DNA from 3 places in the Colwellia sp. SU-HH01217 genome. Region 1 is predicted to be linked to each of the others. Evidence: predicted binding sites of a transcription regulator. Region 1 holds the regulator's gene; each other region holds the start of a gene.
The links. Region 1 encodes LexA, which represses DNA repair genes until DNA is damaged. Its sites were predicted from a motif close to TACTGTATNNNNATACAGTA; they were not measured.
Positions count from the first base shown of each region.

Region 1 (3,210 bases):
CTGAAAGCACAATGCTTATCTTGGTTATTTTGGCAGGTGGGGAGTGGACCATATTTAGGTGGTGGTTTCGGCCATTTTTATGCCTACGCACCAGAGAAATATGAATATCCAATTGAACGATTTACTATGGAAGTTAAACGACAACTCGACGTTCTCGACAGACACTTAGCGAATAATAAATATATGTGCGGTGATCAATACACTATTGCAGATATGGCCATTTGGCCTTGGTATGGTGCATTGGTTGAAAACAAAGTGTATGAAGCAGCAGAATTTTTACAAACACACACTTATAAAAACTTAGTGCGTTGGACAAAAGCAGTTGGCGAACGAGCAGCCGTTAAGCGTGGGGTTATGGTAAATCGTACATGGGGAGAGCTAAACGAACAATTACATGAGCGCCATAACGCCAGTGATTTTGAGTTAAAAACACAGGATAAATTAGTTGATACAAAATAAAACTAGGGTGTAACTTAACGCGCAACTGATCACTTTACGTGAGTATAAGCTCATAATGTTCGCTAAAAACAACCGACCTTGCAGTGTACGGATATAGGTAATATCGTCTGACCACGAAGTATTTATATAATCAGGATTAAATTGTCGATTTAAGTAATTCTGTGCAATAAACGACGTCATACTATCTGCCTTCTTCAGTTTTACAGTTATAGTTAATAAATTGTAAAACTGAAGAGGGAATGTTAGTTTTTCGTTTTTTGTAAATGGAAAAAATTAGTATGCTAAAATGGACTTCAATTGTAATTATAGTTACTTCGTATTTTTTATATAATTATATTTCAAGCACTTCAACAGAAACACCAAATATCCTATTCAGCGAATATGAATCAGAACAAGTTAATAAAGATAATACGATTGCATCCAACATCTCAATTACAGATAAAAATAATAGCCAATGCTTAACAATTGAAGAATATAAGAATCTGGAAGAAGTGATTGAAGGAAATGCTTATATTAATGAAAATTTACTTATTGCAAATGCTGTAGATCAGAGTTTGACTTTCTTGAGTGAAGACGAATTAATTAGAGAATCCAATAGTGGGAATGCACAAGCGATGTTTGTTTTAGGAATGAACTATCAATGGTTTTCTCATCGAAGTTCATTTTATAATCCTTCTCTATCTCTTAGAGATTTTAATGACACACATAAAGAATTAGATATATCTATACTTAAGAAAGCTCGTTTTTGGTTATGGGAAGCGGCTTTAAACGGTGTTTTAATATCAATTCTTGAGCTGGCTAACACATATAAACTGGAAGATGATCTTGGCAAAACCTTCAATGATGAACTCAAAATTAAGTACACTTTGTATAAAGCACTTTATTATAAAGTAAGCCCCAATATAGCTATATTTGAAAATAATACTGCAGAGAAACAAATTAACACATTGAAAAATATAAATAAAAATGAGCTGTCAGAGTTGTTTGAACAGTTATCTCAAAAATGGGTTGATGACAGAGCTGAAATTGGTCTAGGGAAATATATTGAATTGCCTAGACCACCATTAGTTGGAAATGAAAAAACTATAATTTTTTGTAATACTATAAATTTATAAAAAAAGGATTTTTTATAAACAGAGTTTACATATTATTTTTTATATTACTTACTACAACATACAGTAGTGACGCAAATACCCACAAAAAACAAAACACTTGCCATTATTTACAGCCTGTATATACTGACAGTATTTGTCGATAAATAATACAGGACCGTTATGCGCCCTTTAACCCCCAGACAACAGCAAATTTTCGATTTTATTAAGGAAAACATCTCAGCAACGAGCATGCCTCCTACCCGTGCTGAAATCGCTGTCCATTTTGGCTTTAAATCTGCGAATGCTGCGGAAGAGCATTTAAAAGCCTTAGCCAAAAAAGGCTACATAGAAATGTTGGCGGGCACTTCTCGAGGTATACGGTTGGCTGAAGAATTTGCTGAACAAGAAGGTTTGCCGCTTGTTGGCCGTGTTGCCGCGGGTGAACCTATCCTTGCACAAGAACATGTAGAAGAGCACTACAAGATCGATGGCAGCTTATTCCATCCTGCAGCAGATTACTTATTGCGTGTTAACGGCGATAGTATGAAAGATATTGGTATTTTAGATGGTGATTTGCTGGCGGTTCATCAAACAACTGATGTACAACAAGGACAAGTAGTAGTAGCACGCGTTGAAGAAGATGTGACGGTGAAACGTTTTAAACGCGAAGGCAATGTGGTTTACCTACACGCTGAAAACGAAGATTTCTCGCCAATTGAAGTGGACTTAACTAGTCAGCATTTTAATATTGAAGGATTAGCTGTTGGGGTAATTCGTGCGGCAGACTGGATGTAAGTGATCTACTGTTTTTCATGAAATATAATCCTTTATTCGTTGTGAAATTACCTAGGCGTAAAAACCAATGGTGATTTCACGTCTTATACTATGTTCCTAAACTCGGTTTAAAATATAGTTAACAATTTGAAAAGTAGGTAAATAATTATTTTACTCCCCTCTAGCTTGATAATTTTTCTTAATTCAAGACAAATTTCGCGTCAATAGCTGCTAGAGAAGTATTTGTTAAGCCGAACTTAGGTTAAGTTATATTTCTGTATAAAAAACAACCGCTAACTGTTGTTTTATTCTTCTCTTAAATTATTTTAATTTCTACTGAACAAAAAACGCACAGCCCTTGTGTGTATAGCTTTTCATTCTTTTTAGAGTTAATACTCAATTGAATTTATTAAAGTTTATTTCTTTTCTCTTCAAATTATGGATTGACCTAGATCAAATTTTAAGTGATTCTAGATTAGAAACCGTACAAAAATAGCACGAAAAATAATAATAAAAGTGTGAAGATTTCTGTTTGTTTTTTCGTCACACTGATTTAGCTAAAATAACAATAACAAGTGGCAAAACATTTGATCCAGTGAGTTCGGATTTACACTGTGACCTCGTTTTGTTTTCTACTTCAAGAGGAAGAGGGGATGTCGAGTGAAGAGAGGTAACCTAGGTTGGCTGTTGCTGGGAAGTTTATTTACCAGTTCAGCTTGGGCCGATATGAGTTTAAATTTAACCAAAGGTGTGACTAAGATCAGTGAAGAAGTTTACGATCTTCATATGTTAGCCCTTTGGATATGTACTGCAATTGGTGTGGTTGTTTTTGGCGCGATGTTCTGGTCTATGGCTTTTCATCGAAAGTCAAAGGGTCATAAAG
Region 1 covers NZ_BAAJLX010000009.1:112,364-115,573, reverse strand. The annotation lists gene yghU (glutathione-dependent disulfide-bond oxidoreductase) at 1-459, shown strand, start outside; gene AC27G3_RS12350 (hypothetical protein) at 442-639, opposite strand; gene AC27G3_RS12345 (hypothetical protein) at 738-1,574, shown strand; gene lexA (transcriptional repressor LexA) at 1,734-2,348, shown strand; gene coxB (cytochrome c oxidase subunit II) at 3,054-3,210, shown strand, end outside.

Region 2 (3,210 bases), on a different contig from region 1:
AACCCTATTAACTTATCTCATATTAAGCGAAATTTTTATGTCTGACTGTTGCTCTGCTCCTGGATTAATGCCTTTTGAACAAGCGTTATCAGCTATGTTGGCCCAAGTGACTCCTATCACTGAAACTATATCACTACCGATTGAACAAGCACTTTCTTATGTGTTAGCAACCGATATCCAAAGTCCACTTAATGTACCTCCCCACGATAATTCAGCGATGGATGGCTATGCCTTTGATGTTAAAAGTTTGGCAGAAAATAAAACATTAACCTTAGTAGGCCGGTCAATGGCAGGTGCACCTTTTCAAGGGCAATGTAAGCTAGGTGAATGTATTCGCATAATGACAGGTGCTAAAATACCTCAAGGGTGTAATAGCGTTGAAATGCAAGAAAATACTCAAGTAGATGAGCACAAAGTGACTTTTTCACAAGAGAAAACACTTGGTTCTCATGTTCGACTTGCCGGCGAAGATATTCAGAAAGGTCAGCAAGTATTAAAAAAAGGACATAGGCTTACCACGATAGATATAGGTGTTTTAGCATCGTTGGGTGTTGCACAAGTTGAGGTTTATCGCCAATTAACCGTTGCTTTAATTGCAACGGGTGATGAATTAAAATTACCGCACCAAACATTAACAGAGGGCGATATTTACGAGAGTAATAGTTTTGTGCTTTGTGCAATGCTAAAAAAACTGAATGTTAAGGTCATCGATTTTGGGGTGATTAACGATGACTACCAAGCGATTAAATCTGCATTTGAACAAGCTGACCAGCAAGCCGATGCTGTTATTTCGAGTGGCGGAGTGTCGGTAGGGGAAGCCGATTATACTAAAGATGTTTTAGATGAACTTGGCAAAATAGAGTTTTGGAAAATAGCCATTAAACCAGGTAAGCCATTTGCGTTTGGTCATCTACCTAATAGTCTATTTTTTGGATTACCGGGAAATCCTGTTTCTGCTTTAGTGACTTTTCATCAACTTGCTTTAGTGGCATTAACTCAACTTCAAAATGCAACTGCGCTTAATCGCACACTGTTAACGGTAAAAACAACAACTGAGTTACGAAAATCGCCGGGTCGTATGGATTTTCAGCGAGGAATTTTGTCAGTAAATGAACAAGGTGAAAACGTAGTTACTTCAACTGGTTCGCAAGGATCAGGGATATTATCGAGCTTAGCAAGCGCTAATTGTTATATTATTTTACCTGCAGAGCAGGGACGTGTAGCGAAAGGCGAGCATGTAAAAGTGCAGTTGTTTGATGAATATTTACGCTAATTATTGCTAAAACAAACAATGTACTGTTGTTGTGTACAGTGCCTTGTTTGTTGTGTTAAAGTGTAACCAGCAAATAATTATTTGCTGGTATATAACTAAATTTGATGAATTAAGGAAAACCAATGGCAGTTGAAAGTCGATTTGTCGTAATTAGACATGGGGTGGAGGCAAAAACATTTATGGATAAGAAATCAGCAGATGAATACGATAAAATGTTGGATATGGCTGATAACTTAGCTGAGGTCTTTGCTCAATCACCTGTTGAATTAACAGAAAGTATCTCAGAAGAGCTTTGTGTCTACTTAGCGCAAAATCGAGATGATGTTTTAGTTGCTTTATTAGCAAAAAAAGCCGCTAAACCTACTGTTAATAAAACTCCTAAGTTAGCTGATGTTAACGATATCGCCAAAGAAAAAGAAAATGCTGATGAAGTATCAGATAAACCTCTTAAAAAGGCTGTTAGTAAAACGACAAAGGCAAAAAAGAGTAAAGCAGTAGAAGATACTGTCAGCGAAGCTAGTTAGATACTGAGTTAATAAGTTTATGGTAAAATTTACGTTAAATGCTTGAATATCAACTGGTTCGTAGTGCTAAACGGAAAACTTTGGGGTTACAAGTTAAGCAAGGCGAAATTATTGTTCGAGCGCCTCACTTTTTAACTGAAAAGCAAATTCATCGTTTTGTTAATGAAAAGTCAGCTTGGTTATTGTCGAAAGTCGCCCAACAAAATTCAATACCCACTATCGAGCCGATGTCTTTTACATCGGGCAGTCTAATTTGGATTGGTGGTGAGAAAAAAAAACTGTCAGTTACATTTCAATCCGTCGCGCAAGTGATCAATCTCAAAGATGAAATTAAAGTTATCTTGCCGCTTAAAAAACGTAAAGCAGATAATGATGTTTCTTCTGCGCAATACCTTAAAGATGCAGTAAAAAAACAGTTAGAAAATTGGTTTAAAGTAGAAATAAACCATTATTTGACAACTCGTTTAGCTCAACTGAGTGCTAAAACACAGTTAGTGCCTAAATCATTTATCGTAAAACGATATAAAGCACGATGGGGGAGTTGTAACAGTCGTGGTGAGCTTAGTTTTAATTATTTGTTAATGATGGTGCCGAGTTGGGTGATTGATTACGTGATCGTGCATGAGCTTTGTCATCTTAAACATTTAGATCATTCAACAGCATTTTGGCGTTTAGTCACTTTGCACGATTCTAATGTTGAAAAGGCTAAATGTTGGCTAAAAACACATCAAAGTCAGTTGGTTTGGTAATCACTTTGACGCAATAAACTTACCATTATGGTTATTATTTAGTGAGTATTATTGATCATTATCAAGTATAACTAAGATAATTTTCGATATAACATGATTATGATTAACAAATACCTCAATTTAGGGTAAATTATCGCCATAATAATAAAAATTAAAGGATACCCCTCTTTATGAACCCATCGGTTCTCATTTGTGATGACTCTAATATGGCGCGTAAACAAGTATTACGAAGCCTTCCTGAAGAGTTGTCGCTAGATGTAACACTAGCAAAGAATGGTTTAGAAGCATTAGAAGTGTTAAATAATCAATCCATTGATATTATGTTTCTTGATTTAACCATGCCAGAACTTGATGGCGTTGGTGTACTCCAAAATTTGAAAGATAACAATAAACACAACTGCGCTGTTTTTGTTATTTCTGCTGATGTACAACCTGAAATGCAAAATAAAGTATTAGCGCTAGGTGCTAAAGCTTTTATGAGAAAACCAGTTCAAGTAGATGTGTTAATTAATAACTTAAAAGAACATGGATTTTTATAATGCCGTTTAGTTTAGATGAAGATCAACTTGATTGTTTACAAGAACTAATAAATGTTGCTATGGGACAAGCAAGTGATCAGCTGGCTCGTTATTTAGATACCTTTGTTTTTTTGCAAGTACCCAAT
Region 2 covers NZ_BAAJLX010000001.1:195,826-199,035, reverse strand. The annotation lists gene moeA (molybdopterin molybdotransferase MoeA) at 38-1,273, shown strand; gene AC27G3_RS00770 (YebG family protein) at 1,396-1,797, shown strand; gene AC27G3_RS00765 (M48 family metallopeptidase) at 1,836-2,546, shown strand; gene AC27G3_RS00760 (response regulator) at 2,717-3,085, shown strand; gene AC27G3_RS00755 (chemotaxis protein) at 3,085-3,210, shown strand, end outside.
Region 2: the regulator LexA is predicted to act here: its motif matches at 1,295-1,314, upstream of AC27G3_RS00770 (YebG family protein).

Region 3 (3,210 bases), on a different contig from region 1:
CTTTATTGGTGACCTTTGTTTAGTTGAAATTACGAAAACGATTCAAAAACATTGTCGTGAACAGGATATATTCTCACGTATTGGGGGCGAGGAATTCGTTATCGCCCTACCAGATACGACTTTGCAAGAAACTAATAATATAGCCGAGTCCATTAGATTAGCTATTAGCAAACAAGTTATAACAACTGAAAAAAATACTAGCATTACTTGTACCGCAAGTTTTGGTATCACAAGCCGTACTAAAGCGAATGAGCAAATAAGAAATTTAATGATGCAAGCGGATAAAGCACTATACTCTGCAAAAAATCAAGGAAGGAACCGCGTACAAATTTTCACTCACGGTTAGGCTTTGTTGATCTTTCGAGCTTGTTTTTGCTTCGACTTATTGGGGATTTATACATGGGAGAGCCTTTGACATGTGCTTTTTCCACATTTAAAGGCAATTACGCAGTAAAAATCCCCAAGACTTACTTTTTAAAGCACGATTTAACTTAGTTTAACTTATCTAAACAGCACTTATTTTATCAAATTTAGCTCATCATTTGTTTCGAACTCTTCTTTGCTCGTAGACAATTTAGACGATTTTTCTGTTAATTCAACCTGTTCTATTTTTTCAAAACGATTGGTTATTTTATTCGCTGATGTATGAATTTGCTTAACATCTGTTGCTGCTTGGTCGATATGCTTCGCAAGGTTAGCAAATCGGGTTTTGAACCGATTAAAGTCTTGACCAAGATCAGATAAATGCGCTTGAATAATGTGGATCTGCTGCCTTGTTGCCTCATCTTTCAATACTGAACGAGCTGTAGTTAAAATTGCCATTAGAGTAGTCGGAGATGTCAACCAAACTCGTTTCTTATTAGCGTAATCAACTAAATCACTTTGATGCGCATGAATTTCAGCGAATATCGCTTCTGCAGGAATAAACATAACAGCGCCATCTGCTGTTTCATTGTTAATTAAGTATTTATCGCTAATATCATTAATGTGCTTTTTTATATCAAGCTTAAATTGGCGCTCTGCTGATTTTCTATCGTGATCGCCAAGGGTGTTATCCGCCATTTTTCGATAACTTTCAAGAGGAAACTTAGAATCAATTACAACATTACCTGTGGGTGCTGGCAAAAACAACATGCAGTCAGCCACCTTCCCATTAGACAAAGTATGTTGTAAAGAAAAACTTTGCTCAGGCAATACATTGCGAATAAGGGAATTTAATTGTACCTCCCCAAATGCACCACGGGAGCGCTTATCCGCTAAAACCTCTTGTAAGCTAACAACATTAGAAGAGAGCTCGGTTATTTTCTTTTGTGCATCATCAATTAACGCTAAGCGTTTTAAAATATCAGTAAAAGTTTTAGTGGTTTTATCAAAGCCATCACTTAAACGTTGTTCTACTTGTTTACTAATGTCAGTTAATTCTTGCTTGGTGGTCGAGGTCAGTTCATTCATTCGCTTAGAAAGTTGCTCTGAGTTTGCCAGTAAAGATTTACTAAGCTCTTCCCGGTTTGCTTGTGTTGCTTTATTTAAATGTGTGGTTAATTGCTCTAAAGAGCTTAACTGTAGTTGATTAAATTGATCTTTTTGTTCGCCTAATTGTCTTAACAGCTTTATTCTAAGATCTGCTATTTGCTGTTCAAAATAAGTTTTCAACTCCGTTTGTTGCTGTGCTAAATGTTGATGGTTTAAGGTAAGTTGTTGCTGTTGATGACGTTGGGTACTTTCATTTAACTCCGTGGTAGAAGCCAGCTTTATTACCGCCTCTTGCTGCAGTGCTAAAAGCTGTTGCTGGTTTTTAATCACGCGATTTGTTTTTACCCATAAAACAACGCTTGTTAACCAAGAGAGTACAATCACTGCGCCTATTGCACAAAATGCTATAAAGGTATTATCTGCAAAAGAAAATGTCATAATTTTTTATCTTAGTCACGTATAAGTTTCACTATAGATAATGGTGACATTTATTAAAACTCTTGTCTACAAATACTGTATATAACATCAGTTAATATAGATATTCATACCGTCAATAACATTGCGGTAAATAAACATTAATAAACATTAATAAACATTAATAAACTAAGACACATAAAAAAACACGCGTTTAATTTGCGTGTTTTTAATAAGGTCGGTTAAAGTTTTAACTGAAGATTATTTAGCGAGGTGTTTATTCATCCAACTAAATACTTCTTGATACCAAACCACTAAATTATCAGGTTTTCTTATATGATGATCTTCTGTTGGAAACATCACTAATCGACTATCAATACCTTTACGCTGTAGTGCGGTAAATGCCCCTAAAGATTGAGCATAAGGGACACGATAATCAAGTTCTCCTTGAATCACTAACATAGGCGTTTGCCAATTATCTACCAATGCCGATGGATTAAACTTGCTGTAATCGCTACTCACTTCAGCTGAGAAGTCAGTTTTAAATGGTGCGCCACCTAAATCATGCTCAGGAAACCATAACTCCTCTGTAGACTGATAAAAACTAGGCATATCAAATAATCCAGCATGATTAATAATACATTTAAAGCGCTCAGGCCAATTACCTGCAAACCAGTTCATCATGTAACCACCGTATGATGCGCCTAGTGCACAAGCATTATCACCATCTAGCCAAGGTTGGCTTTTTACCGCGTACGCTAAACCTTTCTGTAAATCTTCAAAAGGTTTACCGCCCCAATCTCTGGCAATAGAGTCTGTAAATTCTTGACCGTAACCTGTCGAGCCATGAAAATCGACCATAACTACCCCATAGCCTTGAGCTGCCCATAACTGTGCATTCCAACGGTAGTGAAACATATTACCAAAGCTGCCTTGTGGACCGCCATGAACTAAATAAGCAATTGGGTAAGTTTTTCCTTGTTGAAAGTTCGCAGGCTTTAGCCAATAACCATACACTTGTTCGTTGTTCCAACCTTTAAAGCTAAATTGCTCGAATTCACTAAAAGTAATGTCTGTCAGTTTTTCTTTATTAATTTGAGTCAGTTGCTTTAACCCATAACCGTCTTTAGAAATTGAAAAGATATCTTTAGGGCTATTCAAGCTATGACGAGTAAAATAAAGAGTATCCTTTGATATTGCAATATCACCTGCTGTACCCGAATCATAAACCGTACGTACATCCCCAAACTCAGGGTTGATCTCAAATATACTCACCTGACCAACATCTTGTGCAGTTACAAATAAGCTCCGGTTATCATCTGA
Region 3 covers NZ_BAAJLX010000005.1:273,790-276,999, forward strand. The annotation lists gene AC27G3_RS09110 (GGDEF domain-containing protein) at 1-346, shown strand, start outside; gene AC27G3_RS09115 (DNA recombination protein RmuC) at 517-1,911, opposite strand; gene AC27G3_RS09120 (dipeptidyl-peptidase 5) at 2,149-3,210, opposite strand, start outside.
Region 3: the regulator LexA is predicted to act here: its motif matches at 1,985-2,004, upstream of AC27G3_RS09115 (DNA recombination protein RmuC).